Regions from separate parts of the Streptomyces sp. NPDC001536 genome, predicted to be linked through region 2. Evidence: riboswitches for the same ligand, from Rfam matches in the RefSeq annotation. Region 2 holds a riboswitch; each other region holds the start of a gene.
The links. Region 2 has a riboswitch for cyclic di-AMP ahead of ACFY0U_RS08415 (M23 family metallopeptidase). Riboswitches for the same ligand answer to the same signal wherever they lie in the genome.

Region 1 (9,902 bases), on a different contig from region 2:
TCGCGGCGGGCGCCGCGCGAGAGCACGGCGTTCGGCCAGAAGCCCAGTAGCGCCGGGACCAGCGTCAGACAGATCAGCACGCCGACGAGGACCGCACCGGCCGCGGCCAGCCCCATCTTGGTGAGCATCGGGATGCCGACGACCCAGAGGCCGGCGAGCGCGATGACGACGGTGAGCCCCGCGAACACCACCGCGGAACCGGCCGTACCGGCGGCGAGTCCGGCCGCCTCCCTCGGCTCGCGGCCCTTGGCGCGCTCCTCGCGGTAGCGGGAGACGACGAACAGGGCGTAGTCGATGCCGCAGGCCAGGCCCAGCATGGTGGCGAGCGTGCCGGTGTTCGCGGACAGGCCCAAGGTCTCGGACAGGGCCAGGATGCCGGTCATGCTGATGCCGACGCCGATGACCGCGGTCAGCAGCGGGAGCCCGGCGGCGGCCAGCGAGCCGAAGGTGATGAGCAGGACCACGGCCGCGATCGCGATGCCGATCACCTCGGCCGCGCCGCCCGCCGAGGGCTTGGTGGCCAGGGCGTCACCGCCGACCTCGACGGTCAGCCCGGCGTCCCGGGCCTGGTCGATGGCGGATTCGAGGTGGCTCTTGGAGGCGTCGGTGAGGTCGTCGGCGGTGGCGCTGAAGGAGACCGTCGCGTACGCCGTCGTACCGTCCTCGCTGACGGCCTTGGCCTGGAACGGGTCGACGGCGGAGGCGACCTGGGAGCCGTCGGCGGAGGAGTGGACGAGTCTCTCGACGGCCGCCTTGTTGCCGGCGGCGGTGACCTTCTCACCGCTCGGCGCGATGAACACGATCCGGGCGCTCGCCCCGTCGGCCGCGGCCCCCGGGAAACGCTCCTCCATCAGGTCGAACGCCTTCTGGGACTCGATGCCGGGCATCGTGAAGCCCTCGTCGGCGGGGGTGGGCGCCTTGGAGGCGGCGAAGCCCGCGGCGCCCAGCACCGCCACCCACAACAGGACGACGAACCACCGGAAACGGAAGGACGCGCGGCCCAGGTGAAAAAGGAGAGTAGCCATGCGGAAGACGATTCCGTCGGCCGCTCCCCGTCACGAGGGAGCACTCACCCGGACCGTGGTGGAGCGGGCTACACCCTCAGCCGGCGCTGAGCTCCGTCAACTCGCCCAGCGGCAGCGTGTGCTGGGTCTGGAGGACCTTCGCCCGCAGGTAGCGGACGTTGTGCGCGGTGGTGAAGACACCGGTCGGCACCCGGTCGTGGACGTCGATGCCGAGCTCGCGCAACTGGCCCGCCTTGTCGGGGTTGTTGGACAGGAGGTCCAGCGACTCGATCCCCAGGGCCTTCAGCATCTGCGCGGCCGCCGTGTAGTCGCGGTCGTCCTCGGGCAGGCCCAGCGCGGTGTTGGCGGCGTAGGTGTCCAGGCCCTGGTCCTGGAGGGCGTACGCGTCGAGCTTGTTGTAGAGGCCGATGCCGCGGCCCTCCTGGCGCAGGTACAGCAGGACGCCGCCGCGCTCGGCTATCCGCTCGACCGCCTCGCGCAGCTGCGGGCCGCAGTCGCAGCGGGCCGAGCCGAAGACGTCACCGGTGAGGCACTCGGAGTGCAGCCGGACCAGCGGGACGGTGCCGGGGGCCGGGTCGCCGAGGACGACCGCCACGTGCTCCTGGCCGTCGACCAGCCCGTGGAAGGTGACCAGCTCGGAGTCGACGCGGTAGCCGTCCCCGAAGCGGAGCGGCACGCGGACACGGGAGCGCTGGGTTGCGGCGGGGATGTCGGTCATGCGGGTACTCCGGTCCTCAGGCATATCTGCTTCAGATTTGAAGCAGGTCTACGAGGGGAGACCCTACCTCATGCTTTAAATTTGAAGCAACGGGTTTGTGAGGTGCCTCATGAGGACCCGGAGCACGGCGACGACGAGCGCCGACGCCACGGCACCTCGTCACCGGTGTCCTCCTGGAGCCCGTCCGCGATCGCCCGGGAGATCTCCTCCAGCTGCTCCACCTGCTCCGCGGTGAGCCGGTCGAAGACGGCGGCACGGACCGTCTCGACATGCCCCGGCGCCGCCCGCTCCACCTCCGCCATGCCCTCGTCGGTCAGCACCGCGATGCTCCCGCGCTTGTCCCAGCGGCAGCTCTCCCGCCGCACCAGCCCGTCCTTCTCCAGCCGGGTCACGGCATACGTCAGCCGCGGCCGCGTGATCTTCAGCCCCTCGGCGAGCTCCGTCATCCGCAGCCGCCGTTCCGGTGTCTCGGAGAGGTTGGCCAGGATGGAGTAGTAGAGGTGCGGCATGCCGGCGTCCTGCTGGAGCTGCCGGTCGATCGCGTCCTCCAGAAGGTGCGACGCGGCGATGTACGCGCGCCAGGCGCGTTGCTCCTTGGGCGTGAGCCAGCGAGTCGTCATACCGCCAGTGTAGGTTTGTTTCAAACTTGAACCAAGATGTGCACGTCACAGTGAGAGGGACCGCACCCATGCCACACCCGTACGTCCTCCTCTCCGCGGCCGTCTCCCTCGACGGCTACCTCGACGACACCGGTCCCGACCGCCTCCTCCTCTCCAGCCCCGCCGACTTCGACCGCGTCGACGAGGTCCGCGCCTCGGTCGACGCGATCCTCGTCGGCGCCGGCACGATCCGCGCCGACAACCCGCGCCTGCTGGTCAACTCCCCCGAGCGGCGCGCGGCCCGCGTGGCGGCGGGCAAGCCGGAGTACCCCCTCAAGGTCACGGTCAGCGGCTCGGGCGACCTGGACCCCGACGCGAAGTTCTGGCACACGGGCGGCGACAAGGTCGTCTATACGACGGACAAGGGCGCGGAGCGGGCCCGTGCCGCGGGTCTGGCCGCCGACGTGGTCTCCCTGGGCGCCGGCCTGGACTGGCCCGGCCTCCTGGAGGACCTGTCGGCCCGGGGCGTATCGCGCCTCATGGTCGAGGGCGGCGGCAAGATCCACACCCAGCTCCTCCAGCAGGGCCTGGCCGACGAGCTCCAGCTGGTCCTGGCCCCCCTCTTCGTCGGCGACCCGGCCGCCCCCCGCCTCTTCGGCCCCGGCGCCTACCAGGGCGGACGCCTGCGCCTGGTCGAGTCCCGGCAGATCGAGGACGTCGTCCTCATGCGCTACGAGCCCACCGCACCCGGCGTCCCCGCCGCCGACCGCCACTGGCTCCGCCTCGCCTGCGAACTGGCCGCGCTGTGCCCGCCCTCGGAGACCGCCTTCAGCGTGGGCGCGGTCGTGGTCGCCGCCGACGGCACGGAACTCGCGCGCGGGCACTCCAGGGAGGGCGACGACCCCGTCGTCCACGCGGAGGAGGCGGCGCTCGCGAAGACCGACGCGACGGATCCCCGTCTCGCCTCGGCGACGGTGTACTCCAGCCTGGAACCGTGCGCCCGCCGAGCCTCCCGCCCGGCCCCCTGCGCCCGTCTGATCCTGGACGCCGGGGTGCGACGGGTGGTGACGGCCTGGCGGGAACCGGACACGTTCGTGACCTCCGCCGACGGGAACGGGCTGCTGGCGGGCGAGGGTGTCGAGGTCGTCGTACTGGCGGAGTTCGAGGAGCGGGCGAAGGCGCCGAACCTCCATCTGCCGGGGTGAGCGTCACCCCGGCCACCGGGTGACCGACCGATCAGCCCAACATTTCCTGCGCGCCGCTCCCCGGAGGGTGACGCTGCCACCATGAGGTCAGCCCGATTCCGTGCCGCCGTCGCGCTTCTGCTCGCCCCCCTGCTCGCCACCGCCTGTGCGACCACCGACGCCGGTACCCGCACCATGGCCCGTGCGCTGCCCCCCGACGCGGCGTTCACGCACCCCGGTGTGCTGGTGAGCGACGCTCAGCTGGACGCCGTACGGAAGAAGATCACCGCGGGGAAGCAGCCGTGGCTGAAGGCGTACCTCGACATGAGGGACAGCAAGTACGGGGCGTACAAGTACCGGGCCGAGCCGTACGCGAGCGTGGACTGTCCCGGCGGGGACCAGGCCGACCGGCCCGCGCACGGGTGTGTCCAGGAGCGCGAGGACGCGATCGCCGCGTACACGCAGGCGCTCCTCTTCCGTGTCACGGGCAAGCAGCAGCATGCCGTCAAGGCGCGGGAGATCATGGACGCCTGGTCGGCGAAGCTGCGCGAGCACACCGAGGAGGACGCCGGGCTCCAGACCGGGTGGGCCGGGGCGACCTGGGCGCGGGCCGCGGAGATCGTGCGGCACAGTGCGGGCGCGGGGTGGCCGAAGGAGCGGGTCGCACGGTTCGAGACCATGCTGCGGACCGCGTATCTGCCGACCGTCACCCGCAAGGTCCCCGGCTACAACGGCAACTGGGACCTCGTCATGACCGACGCGGCCATCGGCATCGCCGTCTTCCTCGACGACCACAAGGCCTTCGACCACGCGCTGCGGCGCTTCCGGGAGCGCGTCCCCGCCTACTTCTACCTGGAGAAGGACGGACAGGTGCCGCTCACCCCGGCCGGGTCCGGCCTGAACACGCCGACGAAACTGACGACGTACTGGTTCGGGCAGAAGACGTACAAGGACGGCGTCTCCCAGGAGACCTGCCGCAACTTCAAGCACGTCGGCTACTCCATCGCCGCCACCGCCCACATCGCCGAGACCGCCTGGCACCAGGGCGTCGACCTGTACGGCGAGGTCGAGGACCGGCTGAAGGCGGCACTGGCCCTCCACGCCCGGTACCAGTCCGGCGAACCCGCGCCCGTGTGGCTGTGCGGCGGGAAGGTGGTCCGCACCATGGGCCCGGACCTGGAGGTCGCCCTCAACCACCTGGAGGGCCGGCTCGACGTCTCCGTCCCGGCCGCCCACAAGCTCGCCGAGGAGACCCGGCCCGCCGGTACCGACAACCTGTTCGTCTCGTGGGAGACCCTGACTCACGCGGGCAACCCTGGCAGCTGAGAAAAACGCAGGTCAGAGGTGCCGCGCATAACTGTGGTGCTGAGCGTCCCGCGGATGACGTATGCTGGTTTCACCGACGCGGGGTGGAGCAGCTCGGTAGCTCGCTGGGCTCATAACCCAGAGGTCGCAGGTTCAAATCCTGTCCCCGCTACTCACGGCTCAGGGCCGGAGTCCAGTCACTGGACTCCGGCCCTGAGTGTTTCCCCCGGTCGGGCCACACCGCTCGCCCCCCGCTCCCGGTCCGGGAAACCTGGGGATGTGGATCAGCGGGCGGTGGTGGGACGGCGTGTCTCCGCCCTCTTGTGGTCACTGCCCGCCCTGCTGACCGTCGGTGGCGTCCTCTACGACGTCCTGACCCCCCGGGACTTCACCGCGATCCCCTTCTTCACCGCCGCCCCCCTGGTCGCCGCGCCCCTCTATCCGCTGCTCGGCACCGTCGTCACCGGGGCGGTGGCCCTGGCCGCCGCCTACGCCGTCCATGTGCGGTTCGGCTTCCGCATGGACGCGGACACCCTCACCGAGGTCCTCACTGTCGCCACCGTCGCGGTGCTGGCCGCCGTCCTCAACCGTGTGGTGCGCCGCGGCGACCAGCGGCTCGCCTCCCAGCGCCAGATCGCCGAGGCCGTCCAGCGGGCGGTGCTGCCCGAGCCCGAGGGCCGGATCGGCGGGTTCGACATCGCGGTGCGGTACGAGGCGGCACAGCAGGACGCCTTCATCGGCGGGGACCTGTACGCGGTGCAGGACAGCCCGCACGGGGTGCGGCTGGTGGTGGGGGACGTGCGCGGGAAGGGCATGGGGGCGGTGGCAGCGGTCGCCGTCCTCATCGGGGCGTTCCGGGAGGCCGCCGAGCAGGAGCCGACGCTGGATGCGGTCGCGCGGCGGCTGGAGCGGGCGCTGGCGCGCGAGGGCACGCGGCGCGGGGGACTCGACGTCATCGAGGGGTTCACCACCGCCGTACTCGCCGAACTGCCGCACGGCGACGGGGTCGTACGGATCCTCAACCGCGGCCATCCGCCGCCGTTGCTGCTGTGCTCCGACGGCACCGTGCGGGCGCTGCCCGCCACCGAGCCCGCGTTGCCGCTGGGCATGGGCGAGCTGGGGAGCTGGCCCGACCGTACGGAGGAGGCGGTCTTCCCGGGCGGGGCCACGCTGTTGCTGTACACCGACGGGCTGTCCGAGGCGCGGGACCGGCACGGGGAGTTCTACGATCCGGCGGCGCGGCTCGCGGGACGCGCCTTCCGTTTCCCCGGGGCGCTGCTGTCCGCGCTCGCCGCGGAGGTGCGCCGGCACACCGGGGGCGGCATGACGGACGACATGGCGCTGCTCGCCGTACGACGGCCGTGACCGCAGGGGGCAATATCACGTGGGGTGATCGGTTGAGCGCCCTCCGCATAACAACTGACATACAGTCAATACCTGTGAGTTTACTGAAGCGAGGTCAACTCGCCCGTTTTTCACCGCTCATGGACCCGTACGTCCAGCGGAAAAAGCTTAATGATCAAGCGGAACAGCTTGGAATCCACGGTCCGGGTCTATTAACGTTCGATAACGCAGCGCGGTCGTCCCAGCCGTCACAAGAGGCGGCTCCGTGCTCACGCGCTTAATCCCGCAAGGGAGCCGGGGAACCACCACCCTGGGGTGAATCGCGCGCATGCCGCCGTGGACTCACGGTCGGTATACGCGCGTAGGAGACCTTCCTGCTCCGAACCCGTCAGCTAACCCGGTAGGCGAGAAGGAAGGAAAGGAGCACGCCCACGTGGCGTCAAACCGGCCTGCCCCCGAGGCCCCGTACGTGCCGAGCCAGCGCAGCACCACCGAAGTCTTCGGCTACGGCAGCTACCACCACGACGAGGGCCCGCGCGAGGAGTGGAACCCCACCGAGGAGTCCATCCGACCGGCGCGCGGCAAGCACCGGGTCGCCAAGCAGCGCAGCGGGGGATTCGCCCGTAGCTCCACCGTCCTGGGCGTCGGTGTCATAGCCGCCGTCGGCGGGGCCGGCATGGCCAGCGCCAACACCGGCAAGCCGCCGGTCTCCATCTCGATGCCCGACCTCCCGTTCGTGTCGGACACGGACGAGGCGCCGCAGGGCTCGGCGACCGCGCTCAGCGACCTCGCCGCGGCCCCCACGGCCGGCGCTACGACCACCATGGACACGATCCAGGCCACCACCTCCGACGCCGGCGAGACGCTGCGCAACCGGATCATGGCGCAGGCCGAGAGCCAGCAGACGCAGGTCGACAACAAGGCGCAGCTGGCCACCCAGACCGCCCTCGCCGACGAGGCCGCGAAGGCCGAGGCCGCCGCGCTGAAGAAGGCCGCGGACGACGCCGCCGAGGCGAAGAAGAAGGCGGAGGCGGAGGCCGAGGAGGCCGCCGAGGCCAAGCGGCTGGCCGAGTTGGCGAAGCAGTTCACGCTGCCGACCTCCTCGTACACGATCACCTCGACCTTCATGCAGGCCGGCTCCCTGTGGTCCTCCGGCTACCACACGGGTCTCGACTTCGCCGCTCCCACGGGCACGCTCATCAAGGCGGTCCACAGCGGCACCATCACGCAGGCCGGCTGGGACGGTTCGTACGGCTACAAGACCGTCCTCACCCTCGACGACGGCACGGAGGTGTGGTTCGCCCACCAGTCGTCGATCAGCGTCAGCGTGGGCCAGAAGGTCAACACCGGTGATGTGATCGGGCGCGTGGGCGCGACCGGCAATGTCACGGGGGCGCATCTGCACCTCGAGGTCCACCCGGGTGGCGCGTCCACCGGGATCGACCCGATGGCGTGGCTGCGGAGCAAGGGCCTCAACCCCTGAGGTCTCGCGGAACTTCCTGATCCACCGGCGGCCCTGACGCACACCCCCCGACGTCAGGGCCGCCGGTTTTTGCGTCCCCTTGTTTCGGAACTCTTGCCTCCGCTTGTTTACGGGAACTTTGCGGCCGATCCGGAAGAGCGGTCTCCGCACCGGCGTTGACCTTGTACATGACTTCTCTTCGCAAGCTGGGCACGTCCGACCTCGAGGTCTTCCCGCTCTCCCTCGGCGGCAACGTCTTCGGCTGGACCGCCGACGAGACGCAGTCCTTCGCCGTGCTCGACGCCTACACGGCCGCGGGCGGCAACTTCCTCGACACGGCGGACTCGTACTCCGCCTGGGTCGACGGCAACGTCGGCGGCGAGTCCGAGACCATCATCGGCAAGTGGGTCAAGGCGCGCGGCAACCGTGACGACGTCGTGATCGCCACGAAGGTCAGCCAGCATCCCGACTTCCCGGGTCTGACGGCCTCGAACATCAAGGCGGCGGCGGACGCCTCCCTGCGCCGCCTCGGCACCGACCACATCGACCTCTACTACACCCACTTCGACAAGGTGGAGGTGCCGGTCGAGGAGATCATCGGCGCGCTCGACGAGCTGGTGAAGGCGGGCAAGGTGCGGCACATCGCCGCGTCCAACATCTCCGCCGAGCGCCTGGAGGCGTCCCTCGCGTTCTCCGAGCGCGAGGGACTGGCCCGGTACGTGGCGCTCCAGCCGCACTACAACCTGGTCTCGCGCGAGACGTACGAGGGTGAGTTGCAGGACCTGGCCGAGCGGGCCGGACTGGCCGCCGTCCCGTACTTCGCGCTGGCGTCCGGCTTCCTCACCGGCAAGTACCGCGACGGGGAGGTGGTGGAGGGTGCCCGCGCCGCCGCCGGCGCCGGCAAGCACCTGGAGACGGAACGCGGCCGCAAGGTCCTCGCCGCCCTCGACGACATCGCCGAGGCCCACCGGGTGCCGGTGGCGACGGTGGCCCTGGCCTGGCTGGCGGCCCAGCCGACGGTGACGGCGCCCATCGCGTCCGCCCGGACGGTGGAGCAGCTGCCCGCGCTGGTGAGGGTGGCGGAGGTGCGGCTGACGGAGGACGAGGTGGCACGGCTGACGGAGGCGTCGGCCTGAGGCTGGTTGCTGGGGCTGGGCCTGGGCCTGGGGCTGGGGCTGGGGCGAGGAGAGGCTGACTGGCAGATCCGTCGCCCGTCCGGAGCTCGCGACCTGCGGTTCTACGGTCCGGAGGTGGGACGGATCTGCCTATTGCCCACTCCCGAAGCCGCCGCGGACTACGACCGGTACGGGTTGTAGGCGGGGTACGGGGTTGCCGGGTAACCGTGCAGGGGCCAGTGCGAGGGCGGGATCATGACCGGGACCGGGGGTGCCGTCATACGGGCCGCGTGGTCCAGGGCGGGGCGGGCCACCTCGCGCCGTACCCACAGCTCGTGCAGCAGTTCCCGCTCCCGTACGACGAAGTCGGCGCCGGCCCGGCCGCGGCGCCCCCGGTGCCGTAGGAACGCCAGGGACGTCGCGTAGGCCTCGTACTGCGCGACCGCCCGCGCCGCCGACTTGCCGGCGTGGGCGCGGGCGTACTGGCGGGCGATCCGGCGGGCCCGCATCGAGCCGAGGGCGAAGGGCTCGGCGGGGGTGAGCCAGCCGGCGACGGCGTAGGCGGGCAGTTCCTCGCGCACGGTCCTCAGCTCGCGCTGCCGGGTCCAGATGACCAGCCAGGTCAGCAGGCCGAACGCGGGGACCATGAAGGCGGCGTACACGGCGAAGAAGCCGTACTCGCCGAAGGTCGAGGAGCCGTTCCAGATGGCGTGCATGCCCATCGCGAGCAGCAGGCCGGACAGGGGCAGGAGCACCCGCCGTACGTGGTGGCGGTCCGCCGACAGCGCCGCGATGCCGAAGCCGATGCCGGTGAGGACCGTGAACAGCGGATGCGCGAACGGCGACATGATGACGCGCACGAAGAACGTCGCGGCGGTCACCGACGCGATGCCGCTGTCGCCGGTGAGCTGGTCGGTGCCGAAGGCGGTGCCGAGGTAGAGGATGTTCTCGGTGAAGGCGAAGCCGGTGGCGGTGACGCCGGCTATCACCACGCCGTCGACGATCCCGGTGAAGTCCCGTCTGCGGAAGAGGAAGACGAGCAGGACGGCCGCGGCCTTGGCGGTCTCCTCGACGACGGGCGCTATGACGGTCGCGCCGAGGGTGTCGGCACTGGACGGATCCGCGGTCGCCGTCGCTATCCACCGGGTCG
Region 2 (9,902 bases):
AGCCATCAGCGGGTGATGTCCGCGGTCGCCTCGGAGAGGGACTGGGCGAAGGCGAGGGTCTGGCGGACCGTCTCGGGGCCGTCGCCGGCCTCGCTGACGCGCAGGCTGAGGTCGTCGGCGGTGGAGTTGCCCGTGTAGCCGTGGTCGGCCTCGCAGTTGGGGTCGCCGCAGGCGGCCGGCTCCAGGTCGATCCGGGAGACGGCACCCCAGCCGATGGTCAGCACGACCTCGCGGGGCAGGGTGCCCGGCTGGTACTGCTCCGGGTTGGCGACCACCCGGCTGAGCACGACCGACGAGATCCGGCCGAGCTTCACGGACTCCGTGGACGTCGTGGCGTACGGCGTCGGGGAGGTGCTGTCGGCGGCCTGCTCGTCGGTGTGGCTGACGATGAAGCGGTTGCCGGTGAGGACGAGCACGGTCACGTGCCGCCGCACCTCGTTCTGGTCGAACGTCGTCTCCTGGTGGACCAGGTACGACCGGATGGAGTCGCCGCCCACGGCGGCCTCCACCGCCTCGGCCACGAGGGCCGGGTAGTAGCCGCTGCGTTCGATCGCCGCTCGCAGCCCCTGGGTCGTCGTACTGGTCTTGGCCATGAGCCCCATCCTACGGGGGACCACTGACTGCGAGGCACCGCTCAGAGGTGTTCTCAGTACGCGGGCAGCGTCCGCGGGCCGAGGTCGTCGCGAGCGGGCGGGGGTGCGAGGCGTACGGACGCGCCGAGGACGCTCAGGCCGTGCGGGGCGACGACGACCGGTTCCAGGGTCACCGCGACGACCTCGGGGTGGTCGTCGACAAGGCGGGACACCCTCAGCAGCAGTTCCTCCAGGGCCGCCGTGTCGACCGGCGCCGAGCCTCTCCAGCCGAACAGGAGGGGTGCCGTCCGGATGGAGCGGACCAGAGAGGTCGCCTCGCGGTCGGTGACCGGAATGAGCCGGTGCGCGACATCTCCGAGCAGCTGTGAGGCGGCGCCGGCGAGCCCGAAGGAGAGCACGGCGCCGGCCGCGGGGTCGATGACGGCCCGTACGACGGTGTCCACGCCGCGTGGCGCCATCCTCTGGACGACCGGACGCAGCTCCTCGGGCGCGCCGAACAGCTCGGTCAACTCGGCGTACGCCCGCCGCAGTTGTTCCTCGTCCGCGAGGTCGAGGCGTACGCCGCCCAGGTCGGCGCGGTGTCTGAGGTGCGGGGCGGTGGCCTTGAGGGCGACGGGGTAGCCGAGGGCGTGGGCGGCCGCGACCGCGCCGTCGGGGGTGGGTGCGGGCAGGGCGCGGTGCACCTGGACGCCGTACTTGCCGAGGAGTTCACAGGTCTCGTCGGTGCCGAGGGTCAGGCCCTGGCCGCGTGAGAGGAGGCCGTCGATCAGTTCGGCGGCGCCCCTCTCGTCGATGTCCTCGTACTCGGGCACCTTGCCGGGCTCGGCGGCGTCGCGTCGCCATTGCGCGTACTTCACGGCTTCGCCGAGGGCGCGGACGGCACGTTCGGCGGCGGGGTAGGCGGGGATGAGGCGGGAGCAGTTCCGGGGTGCCTCTTCGGGGGCCTTGGCGGCGAGGCGGTCCAGGGCGCGGAAGGGGTGGGAGGCGCTCGGCACGGCGGCCTGCGGTGCCGTGCTGGTCGCGGCGGACAGTGCCTCCGCGAGTCCGCCCAGCTCGACATGGACCACCAGCACCGGCTTGCCCGGCACCTGCTCGGCCGCCGAGCTGAGCGCCTCGGCGAGCGCCGCGTCCCCGGCGGAGCCCTCCCCCACGGCGGGTATCGCGGTCACGACCACGGCGTCGCAAGTGTCGTCCGCCAGCGCGCGGGACAGGGCCCTGTGGAAGTCCGCCGGGGAGGCGGCCGTCGTCAGGTCCAGCGGGGTCAGCGGCCTGAGCCCCTCGGACAGGCAGGCGTCGTAGGTCAGCAGGCCCAGTGACTCGGAGTTGCCGAGGATCGCCACGCGCGCGCCGTCCGGAAGGGGCTGCCGGGCGAGCAGCAGGCCGGTGTCGACGAGCTCGGTGATCGTGTTCACACGGATCACGCCGGCCTGCCCGAGCAGGGCGGACACCGTCGAGTGCGGCAGCCGGGTGGCCTGTACGGCATGGCCCTGGGGGGCGGCGCCGGCGCTCTGGACGACGACCAGCGGCTTGACGGCCGCGGTGCGGCGGGCGAGGCGGGTGAACTTGCGGGGGTTGCCGATGGACTCCAGGTACATGAGGGCGACGTCGGTGTCCGGGTCGTCGTACCAGTACTGGAGGACGTCGTTGCCGGACACGTCCGCGCGGTTGCCGGAGGAGACGAAGGTGGACACGCCGGTGACCCCGGTGACCCCGCCGCCGCGCCGGTGCAGCCGGGACAGCAGGGCGATGCCGATGGCGCCGGACTGGGCGAACAGGCCGATACGGCCGGGGCGGGGCGTCTCGTTGGCCAGCGAGGCGTTCAGCCGTACGCCGGGGTTGGTGTTGATGATGCCGAAGGCGTTGGGCCCGATGATCCGCATGCCGTACGCGCGCGCGTGCCGTACGAGTTCGCGCTGGCGTTCGCGTCCCTCGGGGCCGCTCTCGGCGTACCCGGCGGAGATCACCACGAGTCCCTGGACGCCGTGTTCGCCGCACTCGGTGACGACCTGGGGGACGTGTTCGGCGGGCACGGCGACGACCGCGAGGTCGACGGGTCCCTCGATGTCGCGCACCGAGCGGTACGCGGGGATCCCGTCGAGCTCCTTGTCGGGGAAGGCGCTGTTCACGGCGTACAGCCGGCCCGTGAAGCCGGCGTCGCGGATGTTGTCGAAGATGCTGCGGCCGACGCCTCCGGGGGTGCGGCCGACGCCGATCACGGCGACCGAGCCGGGGGTCAGCAGCCGCTGCACCGACCTTGCCTCGGCGCGCTGCTCGCGCGCGTACTGCACGGCCAGGGAGCGGTCGGTGGGTTCGAGGTCGAACTCCAGGCGGACGACGCCGTCCTCGAAGCTGCGCTTCTGGGTGTATCCGGCGTCCGTGAACACCTTGATCATCTTGTTGTTGGCGGGCAGCACCTCGGCGGCGAAGCGGCGGATGTCGCGCTCGCGGGCGACGGCGCCGATGTGTTCCAGGAGGGCGGAGGCGACGCCGCGGCCCTGGTGGGCGTCCTGTACGAGGAAGGCGACCTCGGCCTCGTCGGCCGGTGCGGACGCGGGCAGTCCGTCGGTGCCGATGCGGTCGTAGCGTACGGTGGCGATGAACTCACCGCCGACCGTGGCGGCGAGTCCCACCCGGTCCACAAAGTCGTGGTGCGTGAAGCGGTGGACGTCCTTGGCGGACAGACGAGGGTAGGGCGCGAAGAAGCGGTAGTACTTCGACTCGTCCGACACCTGCTCGTAGAAGCTGACCAGGCGCTCGGCGTCATCAACGGTGATGGGGCGGATGCGCGCGGTGCCGCCGTCGCGCAGCACCACGTCGGCTTCCCAGTGAGCGGGGTACTCGTGCCGGTCCGGCGAGCTCTGCATGGGCCCCAGATTACGGCTCGCGTACGACAACGGCGCGAGGCAGTCTGTGGAGAACGCGAGAGCATCGCCCAAGGACGGACGTCCGACCGAGGCCGCGGTCGGACGGCTCACCCCGGACGGGACGAAGGACCGATCCGGAGACGCTTCACGTTGTGGGAAACTGGTCTAGACAACCCTGAACACCGAAGGGCAGCATCACATGGCTGAGCGCCGCGTCAACGTCGGCTGGGCCGAGGGTCTTCACGCCCGCCCCGCTTCCATCTTCGTCCGGGCCACCACGGCCTCCGGTATCCCCGTGACGATCGCCAAGGCCGACGGCAACCCCGTCAACGCGGCCTCCATGCTGGCGGTTCTGGGCCTCGGCGCCCAGGGCGGCGAGGAGATCGTCCTCGCCTCCGACGCCGAGGGCGCGGACGCCGCCCTCGACCGGCTGGCGAAGCTGGTCTCCGAGGGTCTCGAGGAGCTTCCCGAGACCGTCTGATTTACCGGGGCCGACTGATTCACGGCACCACAGAAGGGCTCGTCCGATTTTATCGGGCGAGCCCTTTGCATTTCCCGCTCAAAGGCAGCAGAAATAATCCCCCGCGAATTACTGCCTCTTTGTATACGGCCCTCGTGTTAATGCCGCAGGCTCGGCATGTTTACGGGATGTTGCGAGTTCCTCACACGCTCCGGGCGATCTCCGGTGCCGTTGAATCGGAGCCGGTGCGCCGCCGTCGAGCGCTCCGTGTGCAGAGCCGTGACCGCCCGCGCGCGCTCCCCGTCGCCGCGCGCCACCGCGTCGACGATGGCGCCGTGCTCCGCCCAGGACTCGACGGGGTTGGCCGGCGCGTCCACGGCGTACATCCAGGAGATCTTGTGCCGCAGTTGGGTCAGCATCGAGGTCAGCGCGGGGCTGCCGGAGGCCTGGGCGAGTGTCTCGTGGAACCAGCCGCCCAGGGACCGCAGGTCATCGCTGTTGCCCCGCCTGGCCCGCTCCTGGCCCAGCCTGACCAGACCGCGCAGCACCTTCAGATGCGCCTCGGTGCGTCGCTGGGCGGCCCGGGAGGCGCCCAGGGGCTCCAGGAGCATCCGCATCTCCAGCAGGTCGGCGGCCTCCTGCTCGGTCGGTTCGGCCACGCACGCGCCCGCGTGCCGCCGCGTCACCACGAAGCCCTCGGCCTCCAGGGTGCGCAGGGCCTCCCGGACGGGGACACGGGAGACGCCGTAGCGGCGGGCGAGGAGTTCCTCGGTGAGGCGGCTGCCGCGCTCGTAGACACCGGCGACGATGTCGTCCCTGATCGCGGTGCATACCGAGTGCGCCGGAATACGCATGACCGACCTCCGTCTTAATCCCCGTGAAACGTCGATGATTGACGTGTGTTCAGTGACTCTATTGCAAAGAGCGGGAATTTCCGATGGCGGGCCGGAATCCATGGATATTTTTTGGACAGCAGGGCGACAGAAACGGCAAAACCCCGGCTCGACGAGCCGGGGTTTCGGAAGATCTCGCGGTCCGTCGTCAGACGTTCACGCCATGCGAACGCAGGTAGGCGACGGGGTCGATGTCCGAGCCGTACTCGGCGGTCGTACGGGCCTCGAAGTGCAGGTGCGGCCCGGTGACGTTGCCGGTCGCGCCGGAGAGGCCGATCTGCTGGCCCGGGGTGACCGTCTGGCCCACCGAGACACCGATGGACGACAGATGCCCGTACTGGGTGTACGTGCCGTCGTTCATCTTGATCACGATGTTGTTGCCGTAGGACCCGCCCCAGCCGGCCTCGACGACCGCGCCGGAGCCGACCGAGCGGACCGAGGTGCCGCTGGCGGCGTGGAAGTCGACGCCGGTGTGGCTGCCGGAGGACCAGACGGCGCCGCCGGCCTTGTAGCCGGTGGAGATGTACGAGCCCGAGATCGGGGCGACGTAGCTGTTGAGGCGCTTGCGCTCGGCGGCGGCGCGGGCGGCGCGCTCCTTGGCCTCGCGCTCCTTCTCGGCCTTGGCGGCGGCCTTCTTGCGCGCCTCCTCCTCGGCCTTCTGCTGGGCGGCCTCGACGGCCGCCTGCTGCTGGGCCTCGGCCTGGGCGTCGATCTGGGCGGCGACCGAGTCGCCGATGGTGACGACCGGGATGAGTCCGGTCTGCTCGGCCGCGGGCTCCGCGGCGAGGGCCGGGGCGGCGAGGGTGCCGATGACGCCGGTGGTGGTGAGAGCCGCGATCCCCGCCGCGCGGGCGGTGGAGCGCTTCATCCGGCTCGGGGCACGGTGCTTCCCGGTGGCGCGCGTGAACGCCATGTAGTGGCTGGTCCTTTCCTTCCCTCTCGCCTACCGGGTTAGCTGACGGGTTCGGAGCAGGAAGGTCTCCTACGGACCCCCTCGCTGCACGCGCGGGCGTCCGATTCACCCCAGGGACTACATATATGTGGGTCCCCGGCTCCCCTGGCTCGCGCCGTACGGGGACTCGGCGATGGCTGTCCGGTGCCGCGGGCGCGGCGCACTGCCTGACGAACAGCCCGGATGACGCTAAGCGGGGCGACTTTCAATCCCCAAACGGATCAGGGTGTTTGTAGCGCATCCCACAGGGCAGACAGGCAACCTCTCCCCCAATTCGGACATTAAGGAGCCCTGGTGACGCATCAGTCACCAGGGCCCCTTCACGCGCGTGCCGCTACTCGGCGGACACGACGGTCACTTCACCGATGCCGAGAGCCTCCACGGGCTCCTTGATGGCGGACGCGTCGCCGACGAGGATCGTCACCAGCCGGTCCACCGGGAAGGCGTTGACGGCCGCCGCGGTGGCCTCCACGGTGCCGGTCGCGGCGAGCTGGCGGTACAGCGTGGCCTGGTAGTCGTCGGGCAGGTGCTGCTCGACCTGGTCGGCCAGCGTGCTCGCGACGGCCGCCGCCGTCTCGTACTTCAGCGGAGCCACACCGACGAGGTTCTGCACGGCGACGTCCCGCTCGGCGTCGGTCAGCCCCTCCGCGGCGAGGGTGCGCAGGACCGTCCACAGGTCGTCCAGGGCCGGACCGGTGTTCGGGGTGTCGACGGAGCCGCTGATGGCGAGCATCGCGGCACCCGTGCCGTCGGGCGCGGACCTGAGGACCTGCCCGAACGCGCGCACGCCGTAGGTGTAGCCCTTCTCCTCGCGCAGGACGCGGTCCAGGCGGGAGGTGAGGGTGCCGCCGAGGCAGTACGTGCCGAGCACCTGCGCGGCCCACACGCGGTCGTGCCGGTCGGCGCCGATACGGCCGATCAGCAGCTGCGTCTGAACGGCGCCGGGCCGGTCCACGATGACGACACGGCCGGTGTCGTCGGCGGTGATCGGCGGCACCGGCCGCGGTTCGGCCTGCGAGCCGGTCCACGAGCCGAGGGTGTCGCCGAGCAGCGCGTCGAGGTCGATGCCGGTGAGGTCGCCGACGACCACGACGGTGCCGGTGGCGGGGCGGACGTGCTTCTCGTAGAAGGCGCGTACGGCCGCCGAGTCGATGTTCCGGACGGTCTCCTCGCTGCCCTGGCGCGGGCGCGACATGCGCAGGTCCGCCGGGAACAGGGTCCGGGAGAGCTCCTTGGCGGCCCGGCGGGAGGGGTTGGCCAGCTCGTGCGGGATCTCGTCGAGACGGTTGGTGACGAGGCGCTCGACCTCGCCGTCCGCGAACGCGGGCGCCCTGAGGGCGTCGGCCAGCAGACCGAGCGCCTTGGGCAGACGGGACGCCGGGACCTCCAGGCTCAGTCGGACGCCGGGGTGGTCGGCGTGGGCGTCGAGGGTGGCGCCGGCCCGCTCCAGCTCGGCGGCGAACTCCTCGGCGGTGTGCTTGTCGGTGCCCTCCGAGAAGGCCCGCGCCATGATCGTGGCGACGCCGTCGAGGCCGGCCGGCTCGGCGTCCAGCGGGGCGTCGAGAAGGACCTCGACGGCGACGACCTGCTGGCCGGGGCGGTGGCAGCGCAGGACCGTCAGGCCGTTGTCGAGCGTGCCGCGCTCGGGGGCCGGGAAGGCCCACGGCCTGGCCTCGCCCGCCTGCGGCTGGGGGTGGAATTCCATCGTGGCGAGCTCGGTCACTTGGCCGCCTCCTCGTTCTGGTCGCCTGCTTCGACGGTGGCCTCGGCCTCGGGGTCCTCCGGGGGATCCGCGTCCTCGGCGGTCGCTCCGGAGACGGGCTCGTAGACGAGCACCGCGCGGTTGTCGGGGCGCAGGCGGGCCTTGGCGACCGCCTGGACCTCCTCGGCGCTCACCTCCAGCACACGGTTGACCGCGGTGAGGGCGAGCTGCGGGTCGCCGAACAGGACGGCGTAGCGGCACAGTTCGTCGGCGCGGCCCGCGACGGTGCCGAGCCGGTCCAGCCACTCGCGCTCCAACTGGGCCTGGGCGCGCTCCATCTCCTCGGCCGTGGGGCCCTCCGCGGCGAACCGGGCGAGCTCCTCGTCGATCGCTGCCTCGATGACCGGCACCTCGACGTCACCGGACGTCTTCACGTCCAGCCACCCCAGGGAGGGCGCCCCGGCGAGCCGCAGCAGGCCGAAGCCGGCCGCGACAGCCGTACGGTCGCGGCGTACGAGCCGGTTGTAGAGGCGGGAGGACTCACCGCCGCCGAGGACGGTGAGCGCCAGGTCGGCCGCGTCGGCCTCGCGCGTGCCGTCGTGCGGAAGGCGGTACGCGGCCATCAACGCGCGCGCGGGGACCTCTTCCTCGACGATCTCGCGCAATTGCTCGCCGATGACCTCGGGCAGCGAGCCGTCGCGCGGGGCGGGCTTGCCGTCGTGGGAGGCGATGGAGCCGAAGTACTTCTCGATCCAGGCGAGCGTCTGCTCGGGGTCGATGTCGCCGACGACGGACAGCACCGCGTTGTTGGGCGCGTAGTACGTCCGGAAGAACGCGCGCGCGTCCTCCAGCGTGGCCGCGTCCAGGTCGGCCATCGAGCCGATCGGCGTGTGGTGGTACGGGTGGCCCTCGGGGTAGGCGAGGGCGGTCAGCTTCTCGAACGCCGTGCCGTAGGGGACGTTGTCGTAGCGCTGGCGGCGCTCGTTCTTGACGACGTCCCGCTGGTTCTCCATCGACTCGTCGTCGAGGGCGGCGAGCAGCGAGCCCATGCGGTCGGCCTCCAGCCAGAGCGCGAGCTCCAGCTGGTGGGTCGGCATGGTCTCGAAGTAGTTGGTGCGCTCGAAGCTCGTGGTGCCGTTGAGCGAGCCGCCCGCGCCCTGGACGAGCTCGAAGTGGCCGTTGCCCTTGACCTGTCCGGAGCCCTGGAACATCAGGTGCTCGAAGAGGTGAGCCAGGCCGGTACGGCCCTTGACCTCGTGGCGCGAGCCGACGTCGTACCAGAGGCACACCGCCGCGACCGGGGTCAGGTGGTCCTCGGAGAGCACCACGCGCAGCCCGTTGGCCAGGCGGTGCTCCGTTGCTGTCAGGCCTCCGGTGCCTGCCTGGTCTGTGGCCGTGTGACCCATGGGCATGTACGTCCCTTCGATGGCGAAGCGGTTGATCCGAACCGCGTTTTTCTGCCGGTCCTGCCACTGTATGCAAGCGTGCGGAGCGCTGGTGAAGTTCCCGGTGGTCGTACGCCGACAGCGAGATCCCGTAGCCTGCGGGCGGGGGCCGTGTGCCGTACGGGTGAACACCCGGCGGGGCGGCTGACGTCGGGTCGTCGTCCGCGTTGTCAGTGCCGCGGTCCACAATGGTCCGCATCAGATCCCGTTCACGCTTCAGCAAGAGTGAGCCGAAGGGGCGCGACCCGAAGGCGAGCGACCAGAAAAGAGGAGCCGGCAGCGATGGCCCGCCGAAGCACGAAGACCCCGCCGCCCGACGACTCGTTCGAGGAGAAGATCCTCGACATCGACGTCGTCGACGAGATGCAGGGCTCCTTCCTCGAGTACGCGTACTCGGTCATCTACTCCCGCGCCCTGCCGGACGCCCGTGACGGCCTCAAGCCGGTGCACCGCCGCATCGTCTACCAGATGAACGAGATGGGCCTGCGCCCCGATCGCGGCTATGTGAAGTGCGCCCGCGTGGTCGGCGAGGTCATGGGTAAGTTGCACCCGCACGGCGACGCGTCGATCTACGACGCCCTGGTGCGCATGGCCCAGCCCTTCTCCATGCGCGTGCCCCTGGTCGACGGCCACGGCAACTTCGGCTCGCTCGGCAACGACGACCCGCCGGCCGCCATGCGGTACACCGAGTGCCGGCAGGCCGAGGCGACGAGCCTGATGACCGAGTCGATCGACGAGGACACGGTCGACTTCACCCCCAACTACGACGGCCAGGAGCAGGAGCCGGTGGCGCTGCCCGCCGCGTTCCCGAACCTGCTGGTGAACGGCGCGTCGGGCATCGCGGTCGGTATGGCCACGAACATGCCCCCGCACAACCTCTCCGAGGTCATCGCGGCCGCCCGCCATCTGATCCGCCACCCCAACGCGGATCTCGAGACCCTGATGAAGTACGTCCCGGGCCCCGACCTGCCCACCGGCGGGCGGATCGTCGGC
Region 3 (9,902 bases), on a different contig from region 2:
CCGACCTCGGGGTCGCCTCCGGCAACGGCAAGGGCCAGATCTTCGTCAAGGGCGAGGTCGTCAAGACCGTCCCCGAGTCGAAGATCGTGGAGACCCTCATCGAGGAGGCGATGAAGATCGCCGAACAGATGGAGCAGGACGGCGTCGCGTCGGGGGAGCCGGCCGTCACCGTGAGTTGAACAGCACGGACCGAAGGGGGCCCGACGTGACGATTCTGGAGAACATCCGGGGACCACGTGACCTGAAGGCGCTGTCCGAGACGGAACTCGGTGAACTGTCCGAAGAGATAAGGGAGTTCCTGGTGCATGCGGTCGCCAGGACCGGCGGACACCTCGGGCCCAATCTGGGGGTGGTGGAACTCTCCATCGCCCTCCACCGGGTCTTCGAGTCGCCGGTCGACCGCATTGTGTGGGACACCGGTCATCAGAGCTATGTGCACAAGATCTTGACGGGACGTCAGGACTTCTCGAAGCTGCGTGGCAAGGGCGGTCTGTCCGGCTACCCGTCGCGTGAGGAGTCCGAGCACGACATCGTGGAGAACAGCCACGCCTCCACCGCGCTCGGCTGGGCCGACGGGCTCGCCAAGGCCCGCCAGGTCCAGGGCGACAAGGGGCACGTGGTCGCCGTCATCGGCGACGGCGCCCTCACCGGCGGGATGGCCTGGGAGGCGCTGAACAACATCGCGGCCGCCAAGGACCGGCCTTTGATCATCGTCGTCAACGACAACGAGCGCTCGTACTCGCCGACCATCGGGGGCCTCGCCAACCACCTGGCCACCCTGCGCACGACCGACAGCTACGAGAAGGTCCTGGCCTGGGGGAAGGACGTACTGCTGCGGACCCCGGTCGTGGGCAACACGATCTACGAGTCCCTGCACGGCGCCAAGAAGGGCTTCAAGGACGCCTTCGCGCCGCAGGGCATGTTCGAGGACCTCGGCCTCAAGTACGTCGGCCCGATCGACGGGCACGACATCGGGGCCGTCGAGTCGGCGCTGCGGCGCGCGAAACGCTTCCACGGGCCGGTCCTCGTCCACTGTCTGACGGAGAAGGGCCGCGGTTACGAGCCCGCCCTCGCCCATGAGGAGGACCACTTCCACACCGTCGGGGTGATGGACCCGCTCACCTGCGAGCCGCTCGCACCCTCCAACGGGCCGTCCTGGACCTCGGTGTTCGGGGACGAGATCGTCGCGATCGGGGAGGAGCGCGAGGACGTCGTGGCGATCACGGCGGCCATGCTGCACCCGGTGGGGCTCGGCAAGTTCGCCGCGCGGTTCCCGGACCGGGTGTGGGACGTCGGCATCGCCGAGCAGCACGCGGCGGTCTCCGCGGCCGGGCTCGCCACCGGCGGGCTGCATCCTGTGGTCGCCGTGTACGCGACCTTCCTCAACCGTGCCTTCGACCAGCTCCTGATGGACGTCGCGCTGCACCGGTGCGGGGTGACGTTCGTGCTGGACCGGGCCGGAGTCACGGGTGTGGACGGGGCCTCGCACAACGGCATGTGGGACATGTCGATCCTCCAGGTCGTACCCGGCCTGCGGATCGCCGCGCCCCGCGACGCCGACCAGCTGCGCTCGCAGCTGCGGGAGGCGGTGGCGGTGGACGACGCGCCGACGCTCGTCCGCTTCCCGAAGGAGTCGGTGGGCCCGCGGATCCCCGCGGTGGACCGGGTGGGCGGCATGGACGTGCTGCACCGCGCGGAGCGGCCCGAGGTGCTTCTGGTGGCCGTCGGTGTGATGGCGCCCGTCTGTCTCCAGGCCGCCGAGCTGCTGGAGGCCCGCGAGATCGGCTGCACGGTCGTGGACCCCCGCTGGATCAAGCCCGTCGACCCGGCGCTGCCCGGCCTCGCCGCCGCGCACCGGCTGGTCGCCGTCGTCGAGGACAACAGCCGTGCGGCCGGGGTCGGTTCCGCGGTGGCGCTCGCCCTGGGCGATGCCGAGGTCGACGTACCGGTGCGGCGGTTCGGGATTCCGGAGCAGTTCCTCGCGCACGCCAAGCGCGGTGAGGTGCTCGCCGACATCGGGCTCACACCGGTGGAGGTCGCCGGACGCATCAGCGCGAGCCTGGCGGTCAAGGAGGCCGAGGCGACGCTGGCCGCCAAGGAGGCCGAGGGAACGTCGGCCGTCGGCGAGCAGGCCGGCGGCCCCGTCAGGGAGAAGGCTGAATGACCACCGAGTTCGACCTCGGCAGACTCCTCGCCGAGCGCGGAGCCGAGCGCTACGAGCTGCACACGAAGTACCTGAACCACCAGCTCCCGCGCATGCTGCACACCATCGGCTTCGACAAGGTCTACGAGCGGGGCGAGGGCGCCTACTTCTGGGACGCGGACGGCAACGACTACCTGGACATGCTCGCCGGGTTCGGGGTGATGGGCCTGGGCCGCCATCACCCCGTCGTCCGCAAGGCGCTGCACGACGTCCTCGACGCCGGACTCGCCGACCTCACCCGCTTCGACTGCCAGCCGCTGCCCGGGCTGCTGGCCGAGAAGCTCCTCGCGCACAGCCCGCACCTGGACCGGGTGTTCTTCGGCAACAGCGGTACCGAGGCCGTGGAGACCGCGCTGAAGTTCGCCCGGCGCGCCACCGGCAAGCCGCGGATCCTGTACTGCGACCACGCCTTCCACGGTCTGACCACGGGCTCGCTGTCGGTCAACGGAGAGGACGGCTTCCGGGACGGCTTCGCCCCGCTGCTGCCCGACACGGCCGTGCCCCTCGGCGATCTCGACGCGCTGGCCAGGGAGTTGAAGCAGGGCGATGTGGCCGCTCTCATCGTCGAGCCGATCCAGGGCAAGGGCGTCCACGAGGCCCCGCCCGGCTATCTGCGGGCCGCCCAGGAGTTGCTGCACCGGCACAAGGCGCTGCTCATCGCGGACGAGGTGCAGACGGGACTCGGGCGGACCGGCGACTTCTACGCCTACCAGCACGAGGACGGGGTCGAGCCGGACCTCGTCTGTGTGGCCAAGGCGCTCTCCGGCGGCTATGTGCCGGTCGGCGCCACGCTCGGCAAGGACTGGATCTTCAAGAAGGTCTTCTCGTCCATCGACCGCGTCCTGGTCCACTCGGCGAGCTTCGGGTCCAACGCGCAGGCCATGGCGGCCGGGCTGGCCGTGCTGTCCGTCATGGAGAACGAGCAGATCACCGCGAACGCCCGCGCCACCGGTGAACTGCTCAAGAACCGGCTCGCGGCCCTGGTCGACAAGTACGAGCTGCTCGCCGACGTCCGCGGCCGGGGTCTGATGGTCGGCATCGAGTTCGGCCGGCCCAAGTCCCTCGGTCTGCGCAGCCGTTGGACCATGCTCCAGGCCGCCCGCAAGGGGCTGTTCGCGCAGATGGTCGTCGTACCGCTGCTCCAGCGGCACCGGATCCTCACCCAGGTCTCTGGCGACCACCTGGAGGTGATCAAGCTGATCCCGCCGCTGACCGTCGGGGAGCGCGAGGTGGACCGGTTCGTCGACGCCTTCACGGACGTCATGGACGACGCGCACGGCGGGGGCGGGCTGATGTGGGACTTCGGGAAGACGCTGGTCAAGCAGGCGGTGGCCAACCGGTAGCCGGTGCGGTTCGCCTGCGGATTGCCTGCGGTTTGCCTCTGAGGCAAGAAAATTGCCCCGGAGGCAAATCTCCGGCTGAATGGAGAGCATGAGCTCTCCGGAAACCGAGCCGGCCGACGGTCTGCCCGTCGTCGCGCCGCAGCTGCGCGCGCTGCGGCGCCGCGCCTCCCTCACCCTGGAGGCCGCGGCCCGTGCCGCCGGGCTGTCGCCCGCCCATCTGTCCCGGCTGGAGACCGGGCAGCGCCAGCCCTCGCTGCCGATGCTGCTCGCGCTCGCCCGCATCTACGGTACGACCGTCTCGGAACTGCTGGGCGAGACGGTCACCGAACGCGACGCCGTCGTGCGCGCCGCCGACATGGAACCGACCGCCGCCGGCGGCTGGACCTACTGGCAGGCCGGATCGCCGGGGCGTGGCATGCAGGCGCTGCGTGTGCACGTCCCGCACGGCTCGCAGGGCGACATCGTGCGGATCCACCCCGGCGAGGAGTGGCTGTACGTCCTCGGCGGACGGCTGCGGCTGCGCCTCGGGGACAGCACCCACCTGCTCGCCGCGGGCGACAGCGCGCACTTCGACTCGCTGACCCCGCACCGCATCGCGGCCCAGGACCCCGACGGGGTCGAGCTGCTCTTCGTCCACACCCTGTTGCAGAGCCCCACGGCCACGCTGTGCCTGGGCCCCACCCCTGGAGAGACGCCATGAAGGACATGGAGGAGAAGTTCCCGCGCGGCATCTGGGTGCGGCTGATCATCTACATCGCGGTGGGGCACCTCTTCGCGGCCTTCATCTACCTGCTGTTCGAGCTCGGCGCCCAGCAGTAGACCCGGCGGGCCCTCAGTCCAGGAGCCGCTCGCGCAGCCGCTCCCGGAGCTCCGGGGTGAGACCCAGCCCCTGCTCCAGATAGGCGTCGACGCTGCCCCAGGTCTCCTCGATCGTCTCGAACGCGGCCTGGAGATACTCGGCACGCGCGTCGAAGAGGGGGCCGAGCAGCTCCATCACCTCGGGGGAGTAGGCGGCGGTGGACTTGCTGCTGCGGTGCACCTTGTAGCGGCGGTGCTTGGCGTTCGACTCCAGGTAGTCCGCGAGGATCGCCTCCCGCTCCACGCCGAGGGCGAGCAGCGTCACGGCGATGGACAGGCCCGCACGGTCCTTGCCCGCGGCGCAGTGCATCAGCGCGGGGACGCTCTCCTCGGCGAGGGAGTGCAGGACGCGGGAGTGCTCGGCGGTGCGCTCCTTCACGATCTTGCGGTACGAGGCGATCATCCGGTTCGCCGCCTTGTCGTCGCCGAGGATCTCGCGCAGCTGCTCTATCTCGCCGTCCCGGACCATCTTCCAGAACTCCGAGCCGTCCGCCGGGTCGCTCAGCGGGAGGTTCACATTGCGCACGCCCGGCAGCTCGACGTCGGGGCCCTCCAGCTTCTGGTCCGACGTGTTGCGGAAGTCGAAGATCGTGTGCAGCCCGAGGGAGGAGAGGAACGCCGCGTCCTCGTCGGTCGCGTGCGCCAGGTGACCGCTGCGGAACAGCACCCCGTACCGCACCCGCCGTCCGTCCACCGTCGGCAGACCGCCGACGTCCCGGAAGTTGCGGACACCGACCAGCTCTGGCTCGGTCGACGGGATCTGCTGCGTCACGGGGGCTCCTCCCGGCCGGTCCCGCCGCCACGGCTCGTCGGCGGGCACTTCCTCGACGATACGACATCGGTTCCTGGGGCAATCAGTTGTCCACAGGCGTTGCACCCAGGGCTCGTGGCCATTGATGATGTTGGCACTTGAGCGCACCTGTTTGTATCTGTGAGGATTTGATGCTGGAGATCTCCGAAACCGGCCGTACCTGGCTTCTCTCCGGGCCTGCCAGCAGTTATGCCGTCCACCTGACCGGGGACGACGTCCTGCTGCATCTCCACTGGGGCGCGAGAATCGAGCTCGCCGACGCCGAGGAACTCGCCGCTCGTCCCCTGCCCGCCGAACGCGGCTTCGAGTCGCCGCTCGACGGCCGCGAGGAGTATCCCGTCGAGGGCGGCCCCCGCTTCGTACGGCCCGCACTGTCGGTGCGGACCGGCGAGCGGCGCGGTACCGAGTGGAACTTCGAGTCGTACGAGACCGCCGGCGACCCGGAGGGCGAGGAGCTGCGGCTCCGGTTCCGTGACGGCGGGCTGGCGATCACGCTGCACTACCGGATGCGCGGCGACGTGGTGGAGCGCTGGGTGGCCCTGGACAACCAGGGGCCCGAGGCCATGGAACTCCTGCGCGCCGACTCCGCCACCTGGACCCTGCCCGACCGCGAGGACTGGCGGCTGTCCCATCTGCACGGCCGCTGGGCCGCCGAGTCCCGGCTGACCAGCGCGCCGCTCACCTACGGCGAGAAGGTCATCGGCAGCCGCCGCGGGCACACCGGGCACCAGTACCTGCCGTGGGTGGCGCTGGACACGGACGCCACCGAGGAGCGCGGCGAGGTCTACGGCTGCGCCCTCGGCTGGTCCGGCTCCTGGCGCATCGCCGTGGCCCAACTCTCCGACGCGCGCGTGCAGATCACCGGCGGGGTCGGGCACGACGAGTCGGGCCTGCTGCGGCTGGCGGCGGGGGAGTCCTTCACCACGCCCGTCTTCGCCGGCCTGTGGAGCGACGGCGGCTTCGGCGGGGCGAGCCGGGCCTGGCACGCCTACCAGCGGGCGTACGTCATCCCGGGCGCCGACCAGGACCGGCCCGTGCTGTTCAACTCCTGGGAGGCCACCGAGTTCGACATCTCCGAGGAGCAGCAGGGCGCCCTCGCCCGGCGGGCCGCGGCGATCGGCGTCGAGCTGTTCGTGGTCGACGACGGCTGGTTCGGCGCCCGCACCAGCGATCGCGCGGGCCTCGGCGACTGGACGCCCAACCGCGACCGCTTCCCGGGCGGCCTGAAGCCCCTCGCCGACCACGTGCACGAGCTCGGCATGCAGTTCGGCATCTGGGTCGAGCCCGAGATGGTCAACGCGGACAGCGAGCTGTACCGGGCGCACCCGGACTGGGTGCAGTACCAACCTGGACGAAAGCGGACGGAGTTCCGTAATCAGCTCGTACTGAACCTCGCGCGCGAGGACGTCCAGGAGTACCTCTGGGGTCACCTCGACGCGCTCCTGACCAGCGCCCCGATCGACTATGTGAAGTGGGACTTCAACCGCAGCTTCACCGACGCGGGCTGGCCCGGCGACCCCTACCCGCAGCGGCTCTGGATCGACCATGTGCACGCCTTCTACGCCCTGTTGGACCGGCTGCGCGCCGCCCACCCGGGCGTCGCCTTCGAGTCCTGCTCGGGCGGGGGCGGCCGGATCGACCTCGGGGTCATGAGCCGTACGGACCAGGTGTGGACCTCCGACAACACCGACCCGCTGGACCGGCTCGCCATCCAGCACGGCTTCGGTCAGATCCACCCCGCGCGCGTGATGGCCGCCTGGGTGACCGACAGCCCGAACGCCATGCTCAACGGCCGGGTCAGCTCGCTGCGCTTCCGGTTCGTCAGCGCCATGGCCGGGGTGCTCGGCGTGGGCGGCGACCTCACGCGGTGGAGCGAGGCGGAGCTCGCCGAGGCCCGCCAGTGGGTGGATCTCTACAAGGGGATCCGGCCCGTGGTGCAGCGCGGTGACCTCCACCGGCTGCGGCCGCCGCGGGGCGGGCTCAGCGCCGTCCAGTACGTCCTCGGGGACGAGACCGTCGTCCTCGCCTGGCTCCAGGCGCAGAGCTACGGCGAGCCCGTACCGGCGCTGCGGCTGCGCGGGCTCGACCCGACAGCGTCGTACGAATGCCTCGAAACGGGCGAAGTTCACAGGGGTGCTGTATTGCTGCATCACGGACTTCACGTCGGATTGCGCGGCGACCTGGATGCGGCAGTTCTCCGGCTGCGCCGCATCTGAGTCGTCTGTCCGAATTGGCGCGTTCCTCATCCTTCATTCCAACTCGCTCTGGAATAAAGGACGCTGTGAATGTGCCACGTGAGGAGCGTCATAGCCGTGACCGTGCGTCGCCCGTCATGTTCACGTAATTCCCGTTCTTTTCCTGGGGTTTTGCATGGCGGGAGGCGTGCGTAATTCACGCAGGGTGACCGGTAATTCTCACAGCGGATCAAGAGGAACGCATTCAGGTGGAACCTCTCGCTTGTCCCTTTGCGTCTTGCTCGCTTACGTTCGCCATCAATCCGGACGGACGCCCAATCCTGCCGCCGCCCGGGGACCGCACAACTCACCCGTGAACGGCAGGAGCGGGGGACCCACAGGTACAACCGCCTGTTCCGGTCTCCGGAACGGCTAGGGGTTAAGTCGCATTTCGGTGCGGCCGGGCATCTCCAGCCCGAACCCGACAGCTCACCTCGTAGGCGCCGGAGAGGAATTCGCCATGCCCGCGAAGGGTAAGCACCGCCGTCCGAAGGCCCAGCGCCTCACTCGTTCGATCGCCGTCGCCGGCACGGGTGGCGCCGCACTCGCCCTCCCGCTGATGGGTGCCGCAGGCGCCCACGCGGCCACCCCGCAGTCCGTTTCGGAAAAGGCCGTCCAGTCCCTTCCGGTCGCCGAGAAGACGGCCACCGAGAAGAAGGCCGCGGAGAAGAAGAGCGCCGCGAACACCGCGACCGTGCGCACCTATTCGGTGCGGTCCGGTGACTATCTCTCGAAGATCGCCGACGAGCAGAACGTCACCGGCGGCTGGAAGAAGCTCTACTCGGACAACCGTGAGGCCGTCGGCTCCGACCCGTCGCTGATCCACCCCGGTCTGAAGCTCACCATCGGCAAGAAGGCCGCGGCGAGCACGGAGAAGTCCGCGAGCGCGGAGCAGCCGGCGGAGAAGCAGAAGTCGGCGGAGAAGCAGAAGTCCTCTTCGTCCGACTCGTCCGCCTCCACCGAGTCCTCCAAGTCGTCCTCGTCGAACACGACGGCGGCGACGCAGAGCAGCGAGACGGCCAGCGCCGGCGGCTTCACTCTCCCCGTGGCCGGCGCCACCGTCGGCACCCCGTACCGGATGTCCGGCAGCATGTGGTCCAGCGGCTACCACACGGGTGTCGACTTCGTCGTCCCGACCGGTACCTCGCTCAAGGCCGTCGGCGCGGGCACGGTCGTCTCGGCCGGCTGGGGCGGCGCGTACGGCAACCAGGTCGTCATCAAGCTCGCCGACGGCTACTACGCCCAGTACGCCCACCTCTCCTCGCTCTCGGTGTCCTCCGGCCAGACCGTCACCGAGGGCCAGCAGGTCGGCCTCTCCGGCGCGACCGGCAATGTGACCGGCCCGCACCTCCACTTCGAGATCCGCACCACGCCGGACTACGGCTCGGACGTGGACCCGGTCGCCTACCTCCGCGCGAAGGGCGTCTCCGTCAGCTGACGCCGCCCTCCCTCTGTGCCACCGAAGGCCGGATCCCGATCCCCGGGTCCGGCCTTCGGTGTCTTCGCTGTCCGGTCTTGCGGGTTCATGATCACCGTGTTGCGTTCTTGTGGCACGGCTGTCCAAAGCGTCGACAGTGAGGGGAGGGTGGGGACACAGTGATCTCCGTAGCGATGCAAGCGCTTTCTGTCCGCATCATCCGGAGGTCCCCGTGCCCGGCGTCGACCGACGCACCGTCATCAAAGGCGCCGCAACCGCGGCCGCCGCGACCCAGTTCTCCTGGGCCCTGTCCCGCACCGCCGCAGCGGCCGACGCGGACGACACCGAACTCCACTGGCTGGAGGGCTCGACGCCCGAGGTCCACGCCGGTACCACCTGGGGCGTGCCGTGGGCGCGCGGGACGTACCGGCCGGAGCAGGACTTCCGGCTGACGACCGCCGCCGGCGACGACGTCCCCGTCCAGAGCTGGGTCACCGGTCACTGGCCCGACGGCTCGGTGAAGTGGACCGCGCACGCGATCGCCCCCGGCGCCCCGAAGGCCTCCGCCTACAAGCTCGCGGCGGGCAGCCCGGCCGCGCCCGAGCAGAAGGTCACCGTCACCCGTACCGGGGGCCGGGTCGAGGTGTCGACCGGTGTGATCACGGCCGTGTTCGGCGCCAAGGGCTCCGACACCGTCGTACGCAGTGTGCGGCGCGGGTCGGCCGAGATCGCGCGGGACGGGAAGCTGGTCGCCCTGCGACAGGAGTCCGTGCGGGAGGGGGCGGACGTCTCGCGCTTCCTCGGCCGGGTCGAGAAGGTCGAGGTCGAGCAGGACGGTCCGGTCCGGGCCGTGGTCCGCGTCGAGGGCAGGCACCGCAGCGGCGGCCGCGGCTGGTTGCCGTACACCCTGCGCTTCTCCTTCTTCGCCGGTGGCGAGTCCTTCCGCCTCGTGCACACCTTCGTCTGGGACGGCGAGCAGAAGCCCGGCTCCGACCAGGGGGACTTCCTGCGCGGCCTCGGCGTCCGCTTCACCGTG

Region 1: another riboswitch for cyclic di-AMP. It lies ahead of ACFY0U_RS12780 (M23 family metallopeptidase); the one in region 2 lies ahead of ACFY0U_RS08415 (M23 family metallopeptidase).
Region 3: another riboswitch for cyclic di-AMP. It lies ahead of ACFY0U_RS18700 (peptidoglycan DD-metalloendopeptidase family protein); the one in region 2 lies ahead of ACFY0U_RS08415 (M23 family metallopeptidase).

What each region holds. Positions count from the first base shown of each region.
Region 1 is NZ_JBIAVQ010000003.1:819,383-829,284, forward strand. It holds gene ACFY0U_RS12745 (MMPL family transporter) at 1-1,025, opposite strand, end outside; gene ribA (GTP cyclohydrolase II) at 1,102-1,743, opposite strand; gene ACFY0U_RS12755 (MarR family winged helix-turn-helix transcriptional regulator) at 1,851-2,363, opposite strand; gene ACFY0U_RS12760 (dihydrofolate reductase family protein) at 2,432-3,547, shown strand; gene ACFY0U_RS12765 (alginate lyase family protein) at 3,629-4,852, shown strand; tRNA gene ACFY0U_RS12770 (tRNA-Met) at 4,930-5,003, shown strand; gene ACFY0U_RS12775 (PP2C family protein-serine/threonine phosphatase) at 5,111-6,196, shown strand; cyclic di-AMP (ydaO/yuaA leader) riboswitch at 6,440-6,597, shown strand; gene ACFY0U_RS12780 (M23 family metallopeptidase) at 6,609-7,658, shown strand; gene ACFY0U_RS12785 (aldo/keto reductase) at 7,826-8,773, shown strand; gene ACFY0U_RS12790 (PrsW family intramembrane metalloprotease) at 8,932-9,902, opposite strand, start outside.
Region 2 is NZ_JBIAVQ010000002.1:739,264-749,165, forward strand. It holds gene ACFY0U_RS08390 (alkaline phosphatase family protein) at 1-6, opposite strand, end outside; gene ACFY0U_RS08395 (DUF5998 family protein) at 6-593, opposite strand; gene ACFY0U_RS08400 (GNAT family N-acetyltransferase) at 647-3,457, opposite strand; gene ACFY0U_RS08405 (HPr family phosphocarrier protein) at 3,657-3,938, shown strand; gene ACFY0U_RS08410 (GntR family transcriptional regulator) at 4,076-4,771, opposite strand; gene ACFY0U_RS08415 (M23 family metallopeptidase) at 4,959-5,723, opposite strand; cyclic di-AMP (ydaO/yuaA leader) riboswitch at 5,736-5,905, opposite strand; gene ACFY0U_RS08420 (M16 family metallopeptidase) at 6,097-7,485, opposite strand; gene ACFY0U_RS08425 (M16 family metallopeptidase) at 7,482-8,876, opposite strand; gene ACFY0U_RS08430 (DNA topoisomerase (ATP-hydrolyzing) subunit A) at 9,192-9,902, shown strand, end outside.
Region 3 is NZ_JBIAVQ010000006.1:174,666-184,567, reverse strand. It holds gene ispG (flavodoxin-dependent (E)-4-hydroxy-3-methylbut-2-enyl-diphosphate synthase) at 1-179, shown strand, start outside; gene dxs (1-deoxy-D-xylulose-5-phosphate synthase) at 206-2,164, shown strand; gene ACFY0U_RS18725 (aspartate aminotransferase family protein) at 2,161-3,546, shown strand; gene ACFY0U_RS18720 (helix-turn-helix domain-containing protein) at 3,635-4,246, shown strand; gene ACFY0U_RS18715 (DUF6126 family protein) at 4,243-4,365, shown strand; gene ACFY0U_RS18710 (tyrosine-protein phosphatase) at 4,379-5,176, opposite strand; gene ACFY0U_RS18705 (alpha-galactosidase) at 5,347-7,431, shown strand; cyclic di-AMP (ydaO/yuaA leader) riboswitch at 7,722-7,905, shown strand; gene ACFY0U_RS18700 (peptidoglycan DD-metalloendopeptidase family protein) at 7,910-8,887, shown strand; gene ACFY0U_RS18695 (Tat pathway signal sequence domain protein) at 9,099-9,902, shown strand, end outside.